DNA from 3 places in the Shewanella sp. MMG014 genome. Region 1 is predicted to be linked to each of the others. Evidence: predicted binding sites of a transcription regulator. Region 1 holds the regulator's gene; each other region holds the start of a gene.
The links. Region 1 encodes NrdR, which represses ribonucleotide reductase genes. Its sites were predicted from a motif close to AAACACNANATNTNGTGTTT; they were not measured.
Positions count from the first base shown of each region.

Region 2: nrdD (anaerobic ribonucleoside-triphosphate reductase) is a predicted target of NrdR. The motif match lies at 4,579-4,598, and genes of this name have one in related genera.
Region 3: nrdA (class 1a ribonucleoside-diphosphate reductase subunit alpha) is a predicted target of NrdR. The motif match lies at 2,791-2,810, and genes of this name have one in related genera.

Region 1 is NZ_JAGJDZ010000004.1:260,985-268,823, reverse strand. It holds gene thiL (thiamine-phosphate kinase) at 1-404, opposite strand, end outside; gene nusB (transcription antitermination factor NusB) at 494-898, opposite strand; gene ribE (6,7-dimethyl-8-ribityllumazine synthase) at 913-1,392, opposite strand; gene ribBA (bifunctional 3,4-dihydroxy-2-butanone-4-phosphate synthase/GTP cyclohydrolase II) at 1,514-2,617, opposite strand; gene J8L86_RS08675 (riboflavin synthase) at 2,687-3,343, opposite strand; gene ribD (bifunctional diaminohydroxyphosphoribosylaminopyrimidine deaminase/5-amino-6-(5-phosphoribosylamino)uracil reductase RibD) at 3,429-4,568, opposite strand; gene nrdR (transcriptional regulator NrdR) at 4,639-5,088, opposite strand; gene glyA (serine hydroxymethyltransferase) at 5,265-6,521, opposite strand; gene ettA (energy-dependent translational throttle protein EttA) at 6,710-7,839, shown strand, end outside.
Region 2 is NZ_JAGJDZ010000013.1:78,632-86,470, reverse strand. It holds gene ribA (GTP cyclohydrolase II) at 1-374, opposite strand, end outside; gene J8L86_RS18280 (YibL family ribosome-associated protein) at 459-815, opposite strand; gene J8L86_RS21300 (prepilin-type N-terminal cleavage/methylation domain-containing protein) at 1,082-1,699, shown strand; gene nrdG (anaerobic ribonucleoside-triphosphate reductase-activating protein) at 1,709-2,191, opposite strand; gene nrdD (anaerobic ribonucleoside-triphosphate reductase) at 2,398-4,518, opposite strand; gene rssA (patatin-like phospholipase RssA) at 4,729-5,700, opposite strand; gene J8L86_RS18255 (DEAD/DEAH box helicase) at 5,833-7,218, shown strand; gene J8L86_RS18250 (DUF3010 family protein) at 7,298-7,735, shown strand.
Region 3 is NZ_JAGJDZ010000002.1:104,498-112,336, forward strand. It holds gene gyrA (DNA gyrase subunit A) at 1-202, opposite strand, end outside; gene ubiG (bifunctional 2-polyprenyl-6-hydroxyphenol methylase/3-demethylubiquinol 3-O-methyltransferase UbiG) at 558-1,283, shown strand; gene J8L86_RS03455 (HAD-IA family hydrolase) at 1,535-2,206, shown strand; gene nrdA (class 1a ribonucleoside-diphosphate reductase subunit alpha) at 3,015-5,303, shown strand; gene nrdB (class Ia ribonucleoside-diphosphate reductase subunit beta) at 5,360-6,490, shown strand; gene yfaE (class I ribonucleotide reductase maintenance protein YfaE) at 6,465-6,818, shown strand; gene J8L86_RS03475 (LysR family transcriptional regulator) at 6,943-7,833, opposite strand.

The sequences.
Region 1 (7,839 bases):
TGACCATGAATCGTGATATTGATACTGCGTGGGCCACGAGTAGTATCACCACCAATCAAGCTCACACTGTAGTATTCCGCAGCTTCAAACAACCCTTCACTAAACTGCTGTAACCAGTCGTTATCAACATCAGGCAAGGTTAACGCCAGGGTCATCCAAGCGGGATCGGCTCCCATCGCAGCTAAATCAGATAAGTTTACTGCCACTGATTTATAGCCTAACTCATGCGCAGGCATTGAAGGTAGGAAGTGAATATTTTCTACGAGGGTGTCACAAGAAATTGCAATAGATTTGTTTTCAGCTGGTTGTACTAATGCACAGTCATCACCAATGCCGAGATGAACATCACGACGTTTCTGACCTTTATCACGGAAAAATTGTTCAATAAGTTGGAATTCTTTCACGATAAAATTGGTACGGTTGCCCGCCCACCTACTGTTATAGAAATCGGTAAGCCATACAAAAACGGTATCCGAAGATACCGTTTTATTTATTACTTACGAGTAACAAGCTTATCTAGCATACCATTGACAAACTTATGACTGTCATCGGCACCAAAGGCTTTCGCTAATTCGATACCTTCGTTGATAGCCACTTTAAATGGCACATCTTTACGATAAGTGAGTTCATACGCAGCTAAGCGCACAATGGCTTTCTCAACTGGCGATACGTCTTCAATATCACGATCTAAATGTGGCTTTAAAAGCGCATCAAGTTGAGTCGCTTTTGTTGCTACACCTGATAGCAACTCACGAAAATAAGCTACATCAACACCGTTAATGTTTTGCTCAGTTAAAAATTCGTGTTCAACGTCAGCAACGTTATTTTGGCTTAACTGCCACGAATAGATAGCTTGAACAGCTAAACGGCGTGCCTTACGGCGCTCTGAAGGCTTCATTACTTTTCCTACTACTATACCAACTGTTGTTCTAATTCTTGCAGAACATTAACCATTTCAAGTAGGCCAAGGGCAGCTTCAGTACCTTTGTTACCTGCTTTAGTACCAGAGCGCTCAATTGCTTGCTCAATGGTATCTGTGGTTAACACGCCAAATGAAACAGGAATATCAAACTCTAAAGCAACTTGAGCTAGACCCTTGTTACACTCGCCTGCAACTAAATCAAAATGCGGAGTACCACCACGAATCACAGCACCAAGTGCAATGATACCGTCAAATTTCCCACAAGCAGCAACACGTCGTGCAGCCAGTGGTAATTCAACAGCGCCAGGAACACGAACAACAGTAATGTTGTCATCTTCAACCTGACCAAAACGTTTTAGTGTATCTATTGCGCCATCAAGCAGACTCTCAACTAAGAAACTATTGAAACGCGATACAACGATCGCCACTTTGGCATTTTTTGCTTCGATATTACCTTGAACTACGTTCATTATCTTACCTAAATTAGCTAAAGCACCCAGCTCTGGGCAAAAGTGGCGGTATAATACCACAGCAAAATGCCCTGAGTCCTGTGCAATTAATGATAAATGTTAACTTCACTAAATTAGTGAATTATTCTGCAATGTAATCAGTCACTTCTAAACCGAAGCCCGATAACGAATGATAATGTTTCGGCGAACTCAATAGCCTCATGCTGCTGACACCAAGACTTGATAGTATTTGCGAACCGATGCCCACTTTACGTGAGGTGCCGACCCATTTCGCCGCAGTTGGTGCTTGACCTTTGTCTTCTGCTTCAAACGCTTTTACTTTGGCTAGCATCTCACTTGAATGCTCTTCATGGCCTAATAATACTAAAACACCACCTTCATTAGCGATGCGTTCCATCGCTTTTTCTAGTGGCCAGCTACGTTTTTGATCTCGCTCAGAGTGAAGCAAATCGTTAAATGTATTTTGCAAGTGCACACGCACTAAACAATCAGCTTTCACTTCACCTTTTACCAATGCATAGTGCAATTGATTATCGATGGTGTCTCTAAATGTCACCATAGTAAACTCACCAAAGCGTGTGGGTAGTTTACATTCTGCTTCACGCACAACAGTGGTTTCTTTGGTATTACGGTACTCAATTAAATCAGCAATTGTCCCCATTTTAATACCGTGTTTTTCACTAAACACTTCTAAATCAGGACAACGTGCCATCGTGCCGTCATCATTTAAAATCTCAACGATCACACCTGAAGGCTCCAAACCTGCTAATCGAGCTAAATCGCAACCAGCTTCAGTGTGTCCAGCACGCGTTAATACGCCGCCATCTTGTGCCATTAATGGGAAAATATGCCCAGGCTGAACTAAATCAGCGGCTTTAGCATCTTTTGCAACAGCCGCCTGAACTGTAACAGCACGATCATGAGCTGAAATGCCTGTTGTTACACCTGTTGCAGCTTCAATTGATACAGTAAAGTTTGTCGAGAACTGTGCATTATTATTAGTTACCATTAAAGGTAAATTTAACTGCATACAGCGCTCTTTAGTCATTGTTTGGCAAATCAATCCACGACCATAGGTCGCCATAAAGTTAATTGCCTCTGGCGTCACCTTTTCGGCCGCCATGATAAGATCGCCTTCATTCTCTCTATCTTCATCGTCCATCAAGATAACCATTTTACCCTGACGAATATCTTCGATGATCTCTTCTATACTGTGTAGTGCCATGTTAAGACCTTTATGTTTAGTTTTTCTATATCAGCAACATAGGCTAAATATATTCGGGTATTCTATTTTCTATCGCATAAATCCGGCGTTGGCTAGCATTTCCATAGTGATGCCGCCTTCGGATTTTGTGGCTTTTTCAGCGTTCATCAAGCGCTCTAAATAACGTGCAATTAAATCCACTTCGATGTTGACCTTACTGCCGGCTTGCAAAGCCAACAAGGTCGTTTCTTCGGCTGTATGTGGCACAATCGTTAACCTAAAACGATGCCCATCAATTTCGTTAACTGTTAAGCTAACTCCGTCAATGGTTATTGAGCCTTTATGAGCGATATATCGAGATAAGTCTTCAGGTGCGAGTAACCAAAACTCGATGGCTTTTCCGCGCACATTTCGTTGCTCAACCCTTGCAATACCATCAACATGCCCGCTTACCATATGGCCGCCTAAACGCGTCGTTGGCATCACCGCTTTTTCAAGGTTAACCTTTTGTCCGACTTTATAATCAGCAAAACCAGTTAATGCGACAGTTTCAGCTGAAATATCTGCAACATAACCATCAGGTAGACATTGTACAACCGTTAAACACACACCATTGGTTGCAATACTATCTCCTAGTTTGACATCAGATAAATCCAAACTACCACTAGCTACATTTAAACGAATATCATCGCCTTTGCGATCAATTTTTCTTAATGTGCCTAGGGCTTCAATAATGCCGGTAAACATAAATACTCACTTGTTATCTTATTCAATATTATTTAACAGTGTTCGTTGCCTATACCGTTTAAATAATGGCAAAAAATCTTGTTGCTTATAGAGCAAATATCATTCTTAGATCTGCACCGACTCGACGCGTATCGTTAAGTTGTATTTTAGGGATATCTGACATGGCTTGGTAATCATCAAGCTGGACTAAATTACGACCTTGGCTACCCAGTAACTTCATCGCTTGATATAAATACAATTCATCACCTAAGCCTTGTTTGATGACGCTACCCGCTAATGTTGCTCCAGCCTCTACGAGAACCGTATTGCATTGCTTACCTAAATAAGTAAATAACGCATGTAAATCAACGCGTCCATCATCATTTGCACCAATAGTGATACAACTAACATGATTGTTAAATCTTTCTCTCACTTCTGCGGGGTATTCCACACATGAAACCAACAGTATAGGAGACGCTATTTCAAACAGTGCAAAGTCATTTGTTAGCCTAGCTTTACTATCTAGAATAACCCTTAATGGTTGTTTAATTTCATTTGCTGCTAAATGCTCTTTTACACTGCCTAATTCTTCATAACGGACATTCATAGATGGGTTGTCAGCAAGTACCGTTTCTACACCAGTAATAATGGCGCATTGTCGAGCACGTAACTTTTGTACATCCGCTCGGGCTTCAGGTCCTGTAATCCATTTAGACACCCCATTAGACAATGCCGTTTTTCCATCAATACTGGCAGCAAGCTTAATGGTAACAAGTGGCAAGCCTGTGAGCATTCGCTTAGTAAACCCAAGATTAAGTTGTTTGGCTTGCTCGGTTAATAATCCGACTTCAACCTCAATTCCCGCTTCTTGTAGCATTCGAATACCATTACCTGCCACTTGCGGGTTGGCATCAACCTCAGCAATAACAACCCTTTTTATCCCCGCATTTATTAACGCTAATGCACAAGGAGGAGTTCGGCCGTAATGACTGCAAGGCTCAAGGGTGACATAGGCAGTGGCTTGGCTTAATTTATCTTGCTGCTGATTGGTTTGTACTGCATTTAAAGCGTGAATTTCAGCGTGCGGGCCACCCGCTTTAATATGATAACCTTGACCAATAATCTGCTCGCCAACGGCAATCACACAGCCTACGTTTGGATTAGGCCGAGTTGTATAACGTCCTTTTTCTGCTAATGAAATTGCCAGACTCATCATTGAAATATCAAGGATAGACCACTGAGACATAAAAACCTTCTTGATTGCACCAAAACGATAAAAAGCAATATTTTGCTAGCGGCAAGTAATGATAATGCGGCTACTTTTGTAACTTAGCGATTGCTTCACCAAATTGAGACACATCTTCAAATGCACGGTAAACAGAAGCAAAGCGAATATAGGCAACTTTATCAAGCACCATTAACTGCTCCATCATTAAGTTACCGATCATAGCAGAGTCAATTTCTCGTTCGCCTGTCGCACGAAGCGTGGATTTTATTTTTGTTAATGCTTGCTCAATTTGATCCATAGAAACAGGGCGTTTTTCAACTGCTCTAAGCATACCGCCACGAAGTTTCTCTTCATCAAATGGCTGACGAGTGCCATCTTGTTTGATCACTCTAGGCATCACCAGCTCAGCACCTTCAAAGGTCGTAAAGCGTTCATGGCACTCGGTACATTCCCGGCGACGACGTACTTGGTGGCCATCAGCCACAAGTCGAGAGTCAATCACTTTAGTATCTGTCGCGCTACAAAATGGGCAATGCATATTCGCTCCTGAAATTAAAAAGAAAATGGCTGTAAGTACTCGGTACTTACAGCCATTAAAGTTTATCCTATTTACTTTATAAGGTTAACCTTATCGATAAGATTATCCTGCCAAGATAAATTGAATAAAGCCAGTCTTACTCAATCACGTTCCTGTTTCAGAATACTTGAAAGGTATTAACCGTAAACAGGGAACTTAGCACATAATTCAAGCACTTGATTCTTCACACGCTCAATCGTGGCTTCATTATTAATATCGTCAAGTACATCACACATCCAGTTGGTTAACTCAACTGATTCAGTTTCAGTAAAACCACGGCGTGTAATTGCAGGAGAACCAATACGTAAACCTGAAGTCACAAACGGTGAACGTGGATCATTTGGCACCGAGTTTTTGTTCACTGTGATGTTAGCTTTGCCTAAGGCAGCATCAGCATCTTTACCAGTCATATCTTTGCTGATTAAATCAAGCAGGAATAAGTGGTTATCAGTGCCGCCAGATACCACATCATAGCCACGTTCGATAAAGGTTTTAGCCATCACTTTAGCGTTGGCAACAACTTGCTCTTGGTAAGTCGTAAACTCTGGATCTAATGCTTCTTTAAATGCAACGGCTTTAGCTGCAATAACGTGCATTAATGGACCACCTTGGCCGCCAGGGAATACTGCTGAGTTTAATTTTTTATAGATATCTTCATCGTTTGATGCTGATAAAATTAATCCACCACGAGGACCAGCAAGTGTTTTGTGTGTCGTCGTTGTTACTACGTGTGCATGTGGTAACGGGTTCGGATAGATACCAGCAGCAACAAGACCTGCAACGTGGGCCATATCAACAAATAAGTAAGCACCTACTTTGTCAGCGATTTCACGGAATTTACCCCAATCGATGATACCTGAGTATGCAGAGAAACCAGCAATAATCATTTTAGGCTTATGTTCAACAGCTAAACGCTCAACTTCTGCATAATCGATTTTGCCAGTCGTTTCATCGATACCGTACTGAACCGCATTGTATAATTTGCCTGAAAAGCTCACATGAGACCCGTGAGTCAAGTGACCACCGTGTGCCAGGCTCATACCTAAAACGGTGTCACCACCTTGTAAAAGCGCCATGAAAACAGCTGAGTTTGCCTGAGAACCAGAATGCGGCTGAACGTTAGCGTATGTTGCGCCGAACAACTCTTTAGCACGTGAAATAGCTAATTCTTCAGCAATATCAACATGCTCACAACCACCATAATAACGCTTACCAGGGTAACCTTCTGCGTATTTATTGGTTAACTGAGAACCTTGTGCTTCAAGAACACGTGGGCTGGTATAATTTTCAGATGCGATTAATTCAATGTGCTCTTCTTGGCGACGAGTCTCATCTTCAATGGCTTGAAACAGTTGTGGATCGTAATCCGCGATATTCATAGCTTTCTTTAGCATTGGTGTCTCCAACAGCAGTTCTTATATATAGGGTTGCGCGGTATTCTACTCTGCTCTGCGTCACAATCCCAGCATTTAGAACATGAATTTCATTGGAAATTATCTTTAATTTGATTAATCCAAAATTTGAGTTAAACAAAAAATAAAGTAGAATTATCATCATCATTGGTCACTAAAGAACCTTAAAAATGGCTCAATTTGTCTATAGTATGCTGCGGGTAGGAAAGATTGTTCCGCCTAAAAAACAAATCCTCAAAGATATTTCACTTAGTTTTTTCCCTGGCGCCAAAATTGGTGTACTTGGATTAAATGGTTCTGGTAAATCAACTTTGCTAAAAATCATGGCAGGTTTAGATACCGAAATCGAAGGTGAAGCACGTCCGATGCAGGACCTAAAAATTGGTTACCTGCCACAAGAACCTAAGCTTGATGAATCACAAACAGTACGTGAAGCAATTGAAGAAGCGGTCAGTGAGGCTAAGAATGCGCTGACTCGTCTGGATGAAGTTTACGCACTTTATGCTGAACCTGACGCCGACTTTGATGCATTAGCAAAAGAGCAAGGTGAACTTGAAGCAATTATTCAGTCTCAAGATGCTCATAACCTAGATGTAATTTTAGACCGAGCAGCTAACGCATTACGCTTACCTGATTGGGATGAAAAAATCGAAGTGCTATCAGGTGGTGAACGTCGCCGTGTCGCAATTTGTCGCTTACTACTTGAAAAGCCAGACATGTTGTTACTTGACGAACCAACTAACCACTTGGATGCTGAATCTGTCGCGTGGCTTGAACGTTTCTTACAAGATTATACTGGCACCGTAGTTGCGATTACCCATGATAGATATTTCTTGGATAATGCTGCGGGTTGGATTTTAGAACTTGACCGTGGTGAAGGTATTCCTTGGGAAGGTAACTACTCATCTTGGCTTGAGCAAAAAGATGCACGTCTACAACAAGAGTCTGCAACTGAAAGCGCCCGCCAAAAAACCATTCAAAAAGAATTAGAATGGGTACGCCAAGGCAGTAAAGGTCGTCAATCTAAAGGCAAAGCCCGTATGGCTCGCTTTGAAGAATTGAACACCAACGACTATCAAAAGCGTAACGAAACTAATGAATTGTTCATTCCACCAGGGCCTCGTTTAGGTGACAAAGTAATTGAGGTTAATAACTTAACTAAGTCTTATGGCGATCGAGTGTTGATTGATGACTTAAGTTTCTCAATTCCTAAAGGTGCGATTGTCGGTATTATCGGTGCAAACGGTGCGGGTAAATCAACATTATTTAAAATGATTTCAGGCGCTGAACAACCTGATAG
Region 2 (7,839 bases), on a different contig from region 1:
GCTTCAAAACCTAAACGTTCATTAGCTTCGACGGTATTCGCGCCTTGATCTTGTAATTCATAGGCGCGAATTTTATTCAGCAAGCCTATACCACGCCCTTCTTGACGCAAATATAAAATAAAGCCTTGGCCTTTTTCAGCAATATTTTGCATTGCTGTTTGTAACTGGAACCCGCAATCACAACGTAAACTAAATAGCGCATCACCCGTCAGGCATTCAGAATGAATGCGGCCTAACATGGCTTCAGTTGAGGTAAGTTCGCCATAAGTTAACGCCACATGTTCTTTACCAGTTTCTGTATCTTCAAAACCATGCATAGCAAATACGCCCCAAGGCGTAGGTAACTTAGAAGTGGCGATATATTTAATCGACATGGATAAACCTTTAAGACAACGCTCAATCCTTGAGACTGATCATCCTTGAACTGACGTTATGTCATGAAAACTTCGAATACTGGATTAGAATTTTGCAGGAGCAAAACCAGTAACAACTTTGATATTCATTTCACGGCCTACAGCCGTCATAGGATGAACAACCACTAGACCTTTTACCGATTTTTTTAATTTACCCATGTCAGCTTGTTCAGCTTTGGTGAGCTCACGGCTAAATTTCAAACCTTTGATATCTTGGCCTTGCTTGTTCAATAAACGAGACTGCTGATTTTTCAAACTGGCAATACGTTTAGTCACTGTCGCAATTTCTTTCTTAAACTGCATGATAACGGCTTTGTCTTCACGAGCTTCAGCGGCAGCAAGCTTACGACGAAACTTCTCTGCTTTATCATTTAGTGTTTGCAGTTCTTGTTTTAAATTCATTTCTTTACCTTAAATTCTTTCATGCTATCGATAGCAAAAAGTTGTTTTGTTATCGAACAACACTTTTTCGAACGCAAATTATATACCTAAAGCGGCTGAATAAGCTAACTTCAAAACTTGTTACAGTGCATAATTTTGTGCATTACTGCAGCTAAATTGACCTTTAAGTTCAATAAGGTGTTAAATGCACTATCATTAATTGAGCCTGATGGATCTGTGGCCAAGTGATTAACGGACTCAATTTTCCTTTAGGGATATTCTTTAATATGCATAACAATAATAATTTACATCAAAATCTATCTAATCAAACCCAGCATCAAGCAGGTTTTACTTTAATAGAATTAGTTGTGGTCATCATTATATTGGGGATCATTGCTGTTATTGCTGCACCGAGGTTTTTATCCGTTGCTGATGAAGCTCACGCATCAGGAATACAAGGTGTATCTGCCGCTTTTGAAGGCTTTGATGAATTAGTATTTGCCAAGTCTGCCATATTAGGAATCGAGAAAAATGATCGAAATAGTAGTTCAAGCTCTACTGACAGCCAAGGTGGATTTTATTTAGAAACAGGTGAATTTGTCCAAACCATATTTGGCCATCCTTGGTTATATAATCAAGATGCATTGACGTATTTACTTGATGCGAGCTTACAAAATGAAGGCCAGAATCAACCTGATAAAGAATGTGTTACCAATAGTGATTTTTGCTTCATGCTATTTGAAGGCTCCAGTGGCCCCACTAGCATTGGAGTTGCCTATATCCCCGGTAACTCTGTCGCAGTTTATTACCCTTCTTACAGCGTAAGTGACCAATGCTTTGCTTACTATGTATTTGACAGAACAGACAATAATGTCATTATCGGTGAAACGATTACCGGTTGTTAAATATGCCGATTAACTTAGCACAATCAACTGGCTCAAATCGTGAACCACTTGATTAGCGCTACCTTTCCATTTAAGGCTTGGGTCGGCAAGATCTTGCTCAAATTTGCCATCAATTAACACATCGACGTAAGCTAGTACTTGTTGCTGCTTTAAAGACATTTCCGCTAATTGGTAGCCACTCCACAACCAGATATCTTTATCTGGGCACTCACGCTTCACTCTTTTTACTAGCGCTAACATGGCTGGCAAATTATCCGCAAATAAAGGATCACCACCAGATAAAGACAAACCACGACGTTTAATCCGTGTATCTTGTAAATCTGCAATCACTTGATCTTCCATCGCGTGAGTAAATTCATTACCTGAGCGTGGATCCCAAGTTGATTGGTTATAACAGCCACGACATTGGTGCTCACATCCAGCTACGAATAAGGTACAACGCGTACCAGGTCCATTTACCACATCGACTGGGTAATACTGATGAAAATTCATAACTTTAACCCTTTAAAAAGCTAATGCACTGTAGTCAACTGTCTTAAAATATGCTGTTTAATACCATATCTAGCACTTAGTGACTTTTTCCTAGTAGTCCTATTTCAACTCGCCTTATTTGATCTCGACCTTTTAAGACTTTAGCCACTCAAAAGATAAGGCGCTATTCAGCGCCTTATTGTTTTTGATATGACATAGAACGAGTACTAGATGTGTTTAACGCGGCGTTTTACTTCTTCTTGCTTACCATGGTTAAACGGTCTGGCGTCTGGGCTACCTAAGTAACCACATACTCGACGAGTTACTGACACTCTACTTGGCTCATGGTTGCCACATTTAGGACAGACAAAGCCTTTACTTGTACAGTTAAACTCACCAACAAAGCCGCAATCATAACATTCATCAATAGGTGTATTGGTACCGTAGTATGGCACTCGGCTATAGCTGTAATCCCAAACGTTTTCTAATGCTTCAACGTTATGTTGCATATTAGGGAACTCGCCATAACAAATAAATCCACCGTTTGTTAGCTCAGGATATGGCAATTCAAAGTCAATTTTATCGTATGGGTTTACTTTCTTTTCCACATCTAAATGGAAACTATTGGTGTAGTAGCCTTTATCAGTCACACCTTCAACCACACCAAACTGTTTAGCATCCAACTGGCAAAAACGGCTGCATAGGTTTTCGCTTGGCGTGCTATATAAACTAAAGCCATAACCTGTTTCAGCCTTCCACGACTCCGTGGCACGCTTCATGACATTAATAATTTCAACGGCTTTAGTACGTAGTAGCTCACTATCAAATACATGCTCTTCTGTGCCGTAAAGAGCATTAATTGTCTCATGAAGTCCGATATAACCTAATGAAATAGACGCACGACCATTTTTGAAGATTTCCGAAATATCATCATCAGCTTTTAAACGAACACCACATGCGCCTTCCATATATAAGATTGGCGCTACGCGGGCTTTAACACCGACAAGACGAGCAATACGAGTATCTAACGCTTTACGCGCTAAAGTCATTCTCTCATCAAGTAATGCAAAGAAGGCTTTTTCATCGCCTTTAGCTTCGATTGCGATTCTAGGTAAGTTAAGGCTAACCACACCTAAATTATTACGGCCTTCATGAATTAACTCGCCATTCTCTTCATATTTACCTAAGAAAGAGCGACAGCCCATTGGCGTTTTAAACGAACCAGTAACACGTTCAACTTGCTCGTAATTTAAAATATCAGGGTACATGCGCATCGTGGCACATTCTAAAGCCAACTTTTTAATATCGTAATTACTGTCAGCCGCTTTATGGTTAACGCCATCACGAATAGCAAATACAAGTTTTGGGAACACCGCGGTTTTACGGTTTTTACCAAGGCCTGCCATACGTACTGTTAGAATTGATTTTTGAATTAAGCGTGACTCCCAGCTGGTACCTAGACCAAAACCAAACGTCACAAACGGAGTCTGACCATTAGCAGTGTGCAGAGTGTTCACTTCATATTCTAAAGACTGGAATGCGTCATGACATTCTTTTTCAGTTTGCGCCATAGCAAATGCTTCCACATCGCTCACGCCCCACTCTTTACCAATCACCAGTTGTTTCTGGTAACTCTTTTGCACAAATTCCGCTAACACTTCATCGATACGGTTAATCGTTGTGCCGCCATAAATATGGCTAGCAACTTGGGCAATAATCTGCGCAGTGACCGCTGTGGCAGTTGAAATTGATTTTGGTGTATCAATTTCGGCATTACCCATTTTAAAGCCATGGGTCATCATGCCTGCTAAATCAATTAACATGCAGTTAAACATCGGGAAGAAAGGCGCATAATCTAAATCATGATAATGCAGTTGACCCGATTCATGAGCAGCTACAATGTCTTTTGGTAACAAGTGTGATTTAGCATAATGCTTGGCTACAATACCCGCGAGTAAGTCGCGTTGTGTAGGAATAACTTTAGCGTCTTTATTGGCATTTTCGTTCAAAATTGAGCTATCACTTTGCTCAACTAACCCACGAATTTCACAGTTAAGTTTACTTTTTGCTTCACGGCAAATATCACGATCGTGACGGTATTCAATATAATGACGTGCAACCTCTTTATGAGGCCCTTCCATTAATAGATTTTCCACTAAATCTTGTAAATGGTGAATTTGTACTTCTTCTTCATTCGCGACTTGATTTCGGATTACACCCGCAATGGTAGCAGCGTAATCAACATCAGCATGACCTGTAGCCGTCGCCATAGCAGCAACGATGGCATCCCTAATTCTAGACTCATCAAATACAGTCCGACAACCGTCCCTTTTAATTACTACAGGCATTACTTTTACTCCATTTATGCACAGGATATAAACACTATATATCCACAACAAAAAACCAATAAACACTAGATATGGTGCATTAAGCTATAACGAAGACTAGAAATCTATGATCTGGATCATAGTTTGATGAGGAGAAGTGAAATGAAAAATATTACTGCCAAGCTCTGCACTATTTGGCAAAACAGAGCTTGACCGAGTAATTGAAAAACGTTATCGCCCTAAAGCAGAGTTGATTAAATGAGCAGTTTGACGCACAGACTGCCTGCCAGCTTCAATGGCTTCTGCCGCACGATGAAACTCCATGGTGCCTATATCAGCAAGCTGAGGAACTAAGCAAACATCAGGTGGATCGCCCATCAGTCTGGCACGTTTATGGCGCTGCTCTAGAATATCCATTGACTGAGACATCACTGCAATCATGCCTGGATGGGATTTAGTCGACATCGAAAACTTCTCTGAAAAGCTAGCAATGTACTCTTTACCTTTACCCAGAATATCCATAAAAGCAGAGTCTGGCTCTTTGGCTTCTTGTTGTTGTTTTTCTAACGCTGTAGGAGCACGGCTTTTCATCTGTTGTGGCAACATATGCATACTGTTACGGCGATGGCCGTTTAAATCAACAGCAATGACCACATCAACTCCCATCGCACGACACATTGATACTGGAACAGGATTCACCACAGCGCCGTCGACTAGCCATCTGTCTTCTAGTTGAACAGGTGGTAAAAACCCTGGCATTGAACATGATGCTCTAACAGCGTGTCGTAAATCCCCTTCTTTAAACCAAATTTCTTGTCCGGAGTATAAATCAGTTGCCACCGCTGAGAATGGTTTTTTCAGTTGTTCAATTTTTAGCTCACCAATTCGGCCAGCCAGCACATCAAAAACTTTTTCACCGCTTATCAGCCCGCCTTTACGCCAGCTTAAATCCATCAGACCTAAAACATCCCAACTGGAAAAACCACGCACCCACGCTTCTAGCTCATCAAGATGATCATTGGCATACGCTGCACCTACCAATGCACCAACTGAACATCCTGCAATTTTATCTGGATGTATTCCCATTTCAGCCAGTTCTTTCAACACACCGATATGGGCCCAACCTTTAGCTGCGCCACTACCCAGTGCCACACCGACTCTTAATGGTTTATTCACCGCAGGCTCATTTTCATGCTCCGACATCTTTTACATCCCTTGTCGCTTAATTTGACTCAATTAATCTTATAAACTCAGCATAACTGAGCCTTTAGCTGTTGGCTATCGCCTAGCATACACGTTATAATATCTGGCTATCATTTTTTAGGGGATTTACCTTTGTTATTTACCGATTTTTCTTTAGACAAACGCTTACTTGAAAGTCTAAAGCATATGGGCATTTCTGAGCCAACCGAAATTCAGCAGCAAGCCCTGCCAATTGCCTTAGCAGGTAAAGATTTAATGGCATCTTCAAAAACCGGTTCAGGTAAAACCTTGGCGTTTTTGTTACCCGCACTTCAGCGTGTTATTTCAACAAAAGCGCTTTCTAAAAAAGACCCTCGTGTGTTGATATTACTACCTACAAGGGAATTGGCTCAGCAAGTATACGGTCAATTACGTTTATTAGTGGCAAATACCCAGTATAAAGCGGTGAGTATTTTAGGAGGGGAAAACTTTAATGATCAAGCTAAATCCTTATCTCGTGACCCTCACTTTATTGTGGCTACACCCGGACGTATCGCTGATCACTTAGAGCAACGTCATCTTTACTTAAATGGCTTAGAGCTCCTTATTCTTGATGAAGCCGACCGAATGCTTGATTTAGGTTTTGCGCCGCAATTAAAAGCCATTAACGAAGCTGCTGATCACAAACGTCGACAAACATTAATGTTTTCAGCCACGTTAGATCATGACCATATTAATGATATTGCTGCCACATTACTTAAAACGCCGAGCCATGTCGCCATTGGGGCATCTCATAACGAGCATAAAGACATTCAGCAACGTGTGTATTTAGTTGACCACTTAGATCACAAGCAAGCCCTATTGCAGCACATTCTCAAAACCGAGCAGCATAAACAGGTCATCATATTTACAGCGACGCGTGCTGATACCGACCGATTAGCTAAATTACTTGCTGAGCAAGGATTAGAAACTGCCGCATTAAGTGGTGACTTAAACCAATCAGCTCGTAATCAGATCATGGACAAATTTAGCCGTGGTCAGCAGAAAATATTAGTTACAACGGATGTCGCCTCTCGTGGCCTAGATTTATTAAACGTGTCATTAGTGATTAACTTTGACATGCCTAAATTTGCCGAAGAATACGTCCATCGCATTGGCCGTACAGGTCGAGCAGGCGCAAAAGGTGATGCGATTTCTTTAGTCGGTCCTAAAGACTGGGACAGCTTTAAGAAAATCCAAGTATTTTTACGCAAGAATTTCGACTTTTCGACCATAGAAGGTCTTGAAGGAAAATTTAAAGGGTTAAAAGATAAGCCAAAAACGGGTAACAAAAATACCAAGGCCAATGACCCTAAAGCTGCCAATAAAAAGCGTAACACGGCTAAAAAGCCTAAAATTGCACCTAAACGCGATAAACGCTTTATTACTGGCGTCGATATTGGTGATGCGCCAATGCGTCGTAAAGCCAAGCCAGCCAAAATTGTTGAAAACGACAACAGCATTGTTGAAGACAATGAACACGAGCTTGGCGAAGAGTAAACCTCATTAAAACATCATGCTGTTTTAACAGTAAATCGGCATGATAAAGATTTAAACCAGATTAACAGTAAGGTGAAACATGAAAATTTGTGGTGTGGAATTAAAAGGTGGCGAAGCCATCATTAGCTTATTAACTTACGAAGTGGAAACATTCAACGTACCTGAGTGTCGTCAAATTTCTTTCAGCATTTCAAAATCAGCTGAAACAGAATCAATCCGTGAGTTTCACTTTGCTTTCCACAAATTAATGGAAGATTACAAAGTAGATGAAATTGTCATCATTGAACGTGAGCAAAAAGGTAAGTTTGCCGGCTCTGCGACCAGTTTTAAACTCGAAACCGCTATTCAAATCACTGACTTGCCTGTTGGCATAATTAGCCCTGTTATTATCAAAGAAGAGCTTAAGCGTAACCCGCCTCAAGCAGATTTAGATACTTTAGGTCTAAAGCGTGTTCAGCTACCAGCATTTGAAGCCGCTTACGCACAGCAAAATCGTCGTATGTACGGTAAAGTCTAAACTCTAGACAAATTTGCGAGCCTACCTGTTAACTTAACAAACACGTTAATTATCAATGGGTAGGCTTCATAATTAGAACACCCTATTCATCCCTATCAAGCGAG
Region 3 (7,839 bases), on a different contig from region 1:
GAGCTGATTTTTTATAAGGCTTATTGTAGTCGTTCTTTAATTCGTTCATTGCGAATAGAACACGACGGTGAACAGGTTTTAACCCGTCACGAACGTCGGGTAATGCACGACCTACGATTACACTCATCGCATAATCTAAATAAGAATTCTTTAGTTCGTCTTCGATGTTAATTGGCGAAATTGATGTTGCCAGATCAGTCATAAACTGCTCGTTCCCCTAAAATTAGCGCACAATAATTATTCCATTTTATTGTGTAGCTCAAAAACGTGATTTGGCATTCTAACACAGATATATAAAGTGGCTAGACCCTAGAACAACAATAAGTGAATGCAAGTGAAAAACTTAATAAAAACAGCGATAATTCCCCTAATTTGATTCGTAAGTTCTACTTTTTAATATCCTTATATACGTGTTTTGATAATTAATGTGTTTTTTATCGGCAATGATTGCTGCTTATATAATCAATTGAAAATTAATCTTGTTTTATCTCACTTTGTTTATTGAAACGGATGGTTATAATACCTGCAATAATCATAAATATATTATGGGTCCTGTTATGTCTAATCACGAAAACCAAAATCAACAAAATGTTGATCACCAAGAAATCGAAAAGTTTGCTCAAATGGCACAGTCTTGGTGGGATCCAAATGGTGATTTCAAACCACTACACCAACTTAATCCTTTAAGGTTAAATTATATCGATCAAACTTGCGGCGGTTTGTTTGATAAACACGTTATTGATATCGGTTGTGGCGGCGGTATTTTATCTGAGAGCATGGCAAAAATCGGCGCTAAAGTTACCGGTCTTGATATGGGTGATGCGCAAATTGAAGTGGCCAAGCTTCATGCGCTCGAAACTGGTATCGATATTCACTATGACACTATGACTGCAGAAGAACACGCTGCTAACAATAGCGAAAAATATGACGTCGTAACGTGTATGGAAATGCTTGAGCACGTACCGGATCCATTATCAGTGATTCGTGCATGCTGCGATATGGTAAAGCCAGATGGCTTTGTTTTCTTTTCTACCATTAATAGAAATATGATGTCTTACATACAAGCGATAGTAGGCGCAGAATATGTATTAAAGATGCTGCCTGTTGGTACCCATGATCACAGTAAGTTTATTAAGCCCTCAGAATTAATCAATTTGGTCGATCAAACTGATTTAATCTGTAGAGACGCCTTAGGCATTACTCATAACCCGTTAACAGGTGTGTATAAATATACAAATAAACTTGACGTAAACTATATGATAGCGACTCAAAAAGCTGGATAAAACACACAATTCAGGTCATGTCTTTGATTAATAGTTAATGGTTAATGATTAAAGGACATGACCACTTATTGTCTATTAGCAGTATTCAAAACCAGGCTAGTTGATGTTCTACACTTTTATTTGATGTCATTTTTAGTCTGTTTACTTAGCTTGCTTAGTTAACCTATTTATTCGTTTGATTACTTAACCCAATATAACGTGACGTTACTCTTTCCATTATTGATAAACGAATTAAACCTTAAGGTAGTACAATGAATCAAATTAGTGCGACGGATCAGATTAAAGCAGTATTATTTGATTTGGATGGAACCTTGGCTGATACCGCACCCGATCTGGTATATGCATTAAATTTAGCCTTGCAAGAGCGCGATATCGCCCCTAAGTCCGTCGAAGCACTACGCTATTCAGCTTCACACGGAAGTTTGGCCTTAGTAAATGCTGCTGTACCTGAGTTAAATGAATCAGAGCAAGTAAGCATTCAACAGAGTCTGCTTAAACACTATAAAAAAGTGAATGGTCAAAAAGCCTCTTTATTTGAAGGTTTAGCCTCATTTCTCACTTTACTTGAAACAAAAGCAATACCGTTTGGGGTGGTTACAAATAAACAAGCAAAGTTTACTCGTCCGTTAATTGATGCTTTAGGGCTAACTGAACGTTTAACGAGTATCGTTAGTGGCGACTCTACCCTTCACCCTAAACCTCACACTGCCCCCATGTTATTAGCAGCTCAGCAAATTAACTGTGCGCCTGCAAATATATTGTACCTAGGTGATGCTGAGCGCGATCTAGTCGCCGCCAATAATGCCGGCATGATTGGCGGCACTGCCATGTGGGGATACCTTTCAGACGACGACCAGCCAGACTTATGGCCAAGTAAAATTGTATTTAACACAGTTAACGATTTACACCATTTTTTTGAATAATAAGAGCAACTAAAATAGTACTCTTCATAAATTCAATGCTGATATGTAAATCTTAAGGTAATGATGCAAAAGTGATTAGTAAATTGCTGCTTCAAATTTCATAATTGAAGTATCATTTCAATGACTCACTTTCGATAGATATCAGCAAGCCTTTAATGCTCTCACTATAGAGTTTCTTTACTAACGACTTTTCTGCACTAACGCCATTGCTGTCACTTCACTTTTTATCTCACTGTTCTAAGGATAACAGTAGTCAATTTAGTGCAATAAACTCATCAGTAACACTGTACTTTGACTCATAAAGCCAAATGAAAACTCATTGTTTCATTTCACACTCAAACATCACAAAAAAAATCAAACTATTTTTATATAAAAACAATCGATCGCTGAATATTTTAGCGATCAATCTAATCACGTTAACTGTCTAAAAAAACAACGTCACGAGAAATTCAAAGGCTATTTTGCGTTAGCAGGTTAGCTTTTACTAACTTGAATGACTATCCATAAGATATCCACAACTTATTAATTAAAATCCTACTTGCAAATGGTGACCAACCTCACTATCTTGTATGTTAGTTTTTATAAAACACCATATCTTGTGTGTGACATCAATACGAGGCACTAGCGATAAAAGCGCAGTATCTCGCTGTAACACTAGTATTTTTATCAATATTAGTTTGTTAATTGAATTTGGATGATCAACTTACAAGGGACGTATTGTGATTTATTGGCGATCGTAACGTAGTCGATAAAAAAAGATCCAATGAATAAATTACACCAATAAATATCGAATCAAGGCCTCTTTTTAATGAACAGCAATATGACAGTCACTAAACGCAGTGGCGAACGCGAAACAATCGATTTAGATAAGATCCATCGCGTAATCGAGTGGGCAGCCAAAGGCTTAAACAACGTATCAGTTTCAGAAGTAGAATTACGTTCTCACTTACAGTTTTTTGAAGGCATTCCTACAGAGGCTATTCACGAAACAATCATCAAAGCAGCAGCTGACTTAATCTCTCCAGAGTCACCAGATTACCAATTTCTTGCTGCGCGTTTAGCTGTTTTTCATCTGCGTAAAAAAGCCTTCGGTCAATTCGAGCCTCCAAAATTAATTGATCAAGTCAATCGTTTAGTTGAGTTGGGTAAGTACGACAAGCACATTATCGAAGACTACACAGCAGAAGAGTTAACTATCTTAGATAGCTACATCGACCACTGGCGTGACATGGACTTCTCATATGCTGCTGTTAAGCAACTCGAAGGGAAATACCTAGTTCAAAACCGTGTGACTAATGAAATTTACGAAAGTGCACAGTTTCTCTATATCTTGGTAGCTGCTTGCTTATTTGCTAAGTATCCAAAAGAAACACGTCTTGACTACATTAAGCGTTTCTACGATGCCGTATCGACATTTAAAATTTCACTTCCAACGCCAATCATGGCTGGTGTGCGCACCCCTACTCGTCAATTTAGTTCGTGCGTATTAATTGAATGTGACGATAGCCTTGATTCAATCAATGCGACTGCATCTTCAATTGTAAAATACGTAAGTCAACGTGCGGGTATTGGTATTAACGCAGGCCGTATTCGAGCTTTAGGTAGCCCAATCCGAGGCGGTGAAGCATTCCACACTGGTTGCTTACCGTTTTATAAATATTTCCAAACTGCGGTAAAGTCTTGCTCACAAGGCGGAGTTCGTGGCGGCGCAGCGACTTTATTTTACCCATTATGGCACCTAGAGGTTGAATCACTTCTTGTGCTTAAAAATAACCGTGGTGTAGAAGATAACCGTGTTCGTCATTTAGATTACGGCGTGCAATTAAACAAATTGATGTACCAACGTTTAATTAAGTCTGAAAATATTAGCTTATTTAGCCCATCTGATGTTCCTGGTTTATACGATGCATTCTTCGCTGACCAAGTAGAGTTTGAGCGCTTATATCTTCAATACGAAGCGGATAGCAGCATTCGTCGTAAAGAGATTAAAGCCGTTGAATTATTTTCATTAATGATGCAAGAACGAGCATCAACTGGCCGAATCTATATTCAAAATGTTGATCACTGTAATACTCATAGTCCATTTGACCCGCAAGTCGCACCAATTAAACAGTCTAACCTTTGTTTAGAAATCGCTTTACCAACTAAGCCGATGCGTAACATCGAAGATCCTAATGGTGAAATTGCATTATGTACTTTATCAGCGCTTAACTTGGGTGCTATCAAAGACTTATCAGAATTAGAACCGCTTGCAGATCTTGCCGTTCGTGCATTAGATAATTTACTTGATTATCAAGATTACCCAATTATCTCTGCTCAACTGGGTTCTATGAACCGTAGAACACTAGGTATAGGCGTTATTAACTTCGCAAATTACCTTGCGAAAAATGGCATGAAATATTCTGATGGCTCTGGTAATAACCTGACCCATAAGACGTTTGAAGCGATTCAGTTCTACTTACTTAAAGCCTCTATGAACCTAGCAAAAGAGCAAGGTGCATGTCCTTTATTTAATGAAACTACTTACGCTGAAGGTGTTTTACCAATTGACACATATAAGCGTGATTTAGACAAAATCTGTGATGAACCATTACATATGGATTGGGAAGGATTACGTGGTGACATTAAAGCTCACGGCTTACGTAACTCTACTCTATCAGCATTAATGCCATCAGAAACGTCTTCGCAAATTTCTAACGCAACAAATGGCATCGAGCCACCACGTGGCTTAATCAGCGTTAAAGCAAGTAAAGATGGGCAACTAAAGCAAGTCGTACCTGACTTTGATGAGCTAAAACATCAATATGAATTGCTGTGGAATATGCCAAATAATGATGGTTATTTACAGCTCGTTGGTATCATGCAAAAATTCGTCGACCAAGCAATTTCGGCTAACACTAACTACGATCCAACACGTTTTGACGGTCAAAAAGTACCGATGAAAACCTTGCTGAAAGATCTATTAACAGCCTATAAACTTGGTGTTAAAACACTTTACTATCACAACACCCGTGATGGAGCATCCGACAACCTTGACGACATTACCGTCGTTGAGAAAGAAGATGATGGCTGTGCAGGCGGCGCTTGTAAGATTTAATTCAACAATTTGCATTTAAATGCGGGGACTTATCCCCGCTTTTTTAGGATATATAAATGGCTTATTCTACTTTTTGTCAAACACCAAATAATCCGATGAACGAACCTATGTTCATGGGACAGTCAGTTAACGTTGCTCGTTATGATCAACAAAAATATGAAGTTTTTGAAAAGCTAATTGAAAAGCAATTATCTTTTTTCTGGCGCCCAGAAGAAGTAGACGTAAGCAAAGACAAAATTGATTACCAAGGTTTACCAGAACATGAAAAACACATTTTCATTTCAAACCTTAAGTACCAAACATTATTAGATTCTATTCAAGGTCGCTCACCGAATGTGGCGTTATTACCGTTAGTATCGTTACCTGAATTAGAAACATGGATTGAAACTTGGTCTTTTTCAGAAACAATTCACTCGCGTTCTTATACCCACATTATTCGTAATATTGTTAATGATCCGTCTGTCGTATTTGATGATATCGTGGTGAATAAAGAAATTTTAAAACGTGCAGGTGATATTGCTCAATACTACGATGATTTAATTGAACTGACTCAAGTGCTTAATTTACATGGTGAAGGAACACATTTGGTTAACGGTAAAGAAATCACTGTTAGTCCACGTATCCTTAAAAAGTCTCTGTATTTATGCATGATGTCTGTAAATGCATTGGAAGCGATTCGTTTTTATGTCAGTTTTGCATGTTCATTTGCTTTCGCTGAACGTAAATTAATGGAAGGCAATGCGAAAATTATTCGTTTAATTGCCCGTGATGAAGCCTTACATTTAAATAGCACTCAGCATATTCTTAATATTATGCAAGGCGGCAAAGATGATCCTGAAATGGGTGAAATTGCCAAAGAGTGTCACGATCAAGCCTACGATATTTTTTATAAAGCAGCAGAGCAAGAGAAAGAATGGGCTAAATACTTATTCAAAGACGGTTCAATGATCGGATTAAATGAGCAAATTTTATGTCAGTACGTTGAGTACATTACTAACCAACGTATGAAAGCCGTTAACTTGCCTCAACCCTATGCAGAACAAACTAACCCGTTACCATGGATGAAAAACTGGCTTGAAAGTGATGCTGTACAAGTGGCACCACAAGAAGTTGAAGTCTCATCTTACTTAGTTGGTCAAATTGATTCGGCCGTTGACAGCGATGAGTTTTCTGACTTTGACCTATAAGCCCAACTTTAAAAAAGCACCTATTGTTAGTTTAAATGGTGAGCCAGTGTTGTTGTTTAATCAACAGCAGCACACCTTACTAGATGTACTTGAGATAAAAAAAGTTAATATCTTTTCTGAGTGCAGAAACGGTTTTTGTGGTTCGTGTAAAACTCGTATCAATAAAGGTTCAGTGACTTATATCTCTGAACCTTTGGTCGAACTAGAAGCTGATGAATGCTTGCCTTGTTGCTGTGTACCTGAGACGAACCTCGATCTCGATCTCACTACAGATGAACCAAGTAACCTTTATGTTCAGCATAACAAAACACTGATTACACTCGATTAAATATGAAACGAGCCTTCTCGCTCGTTTCACTTTTCAATAGCGAGTATTCGTTTTTACCGATTATCTCATCGCCGTAATAATCCAAATTACAACAAAAATAAGTCACTAAGATAAATAGTAAACCCTAATTTTTGTTCTTTTTAGCCTCAAGAAACATAGCTTCAAGTTCTGCAAACATCCAATTCATAATATTGCCAGCACCTTTGTCTCGTCGTTTAACTAACCCCATTTCAATCAACAATGATTCGGGTATGTGGTAAGTGCTCAACTCTTTTATTTCACCCGAATACCACTGAGAACCGGCAATATGTTCTGGAACCAACGCCCAACCCAAGCCACGAGTAACAAGTGATGTCATGTAATAGTAACTGTCAACATGCCAACAATTTGCAGATATGGGTTTACTTGCAGTTTGCAAGTCACAAATAACCAGTTGTCGATATTCATTTAGCTGCGATATGTTCGGAACCGAGATATCTGCTAATGGATGATCAACCGATACGATAAGAGATTGATGAAAGCTATCAATAGTAAAAAACTCTAGACGTTCACAAAGTTGCTCGCCTTGAAATAACACACCTAAGTCCGCTTTTCCAATATCTACCCAATGGGCAATATCATCCCTTGAACCATTTAAAATAGTGAGTTTCAACAATGGAAAGGTCTCGGCCGTTTTATCAAAAAAAACTTCGAAAGTAGATATTGGGACAGCTTCGTCAATCGCAATGGTTAATGCTAATTCGTTATTTGTTTGAACTGACATTGCTCTTGAGTTTAAACGCTCACACTGTGCAATCACGGCTTTAGCTTCAATTAATAACTGTTCCCCCTGCTCTGTTAGCACAGGTAAACGGTGGCTACGATCGAATAGCTTAAAGCCTAAATCAATTTCTAAATTTGAAATTGCCGTACTGACTCTTGATTGCGCTTTACCTAAATCACGTGACGCAGCTGAAAACGAACCAGTATTGGCAGCGGCGACAAATGCTTTTAATTGTTCTATAGACCAGTTCATCTTTTT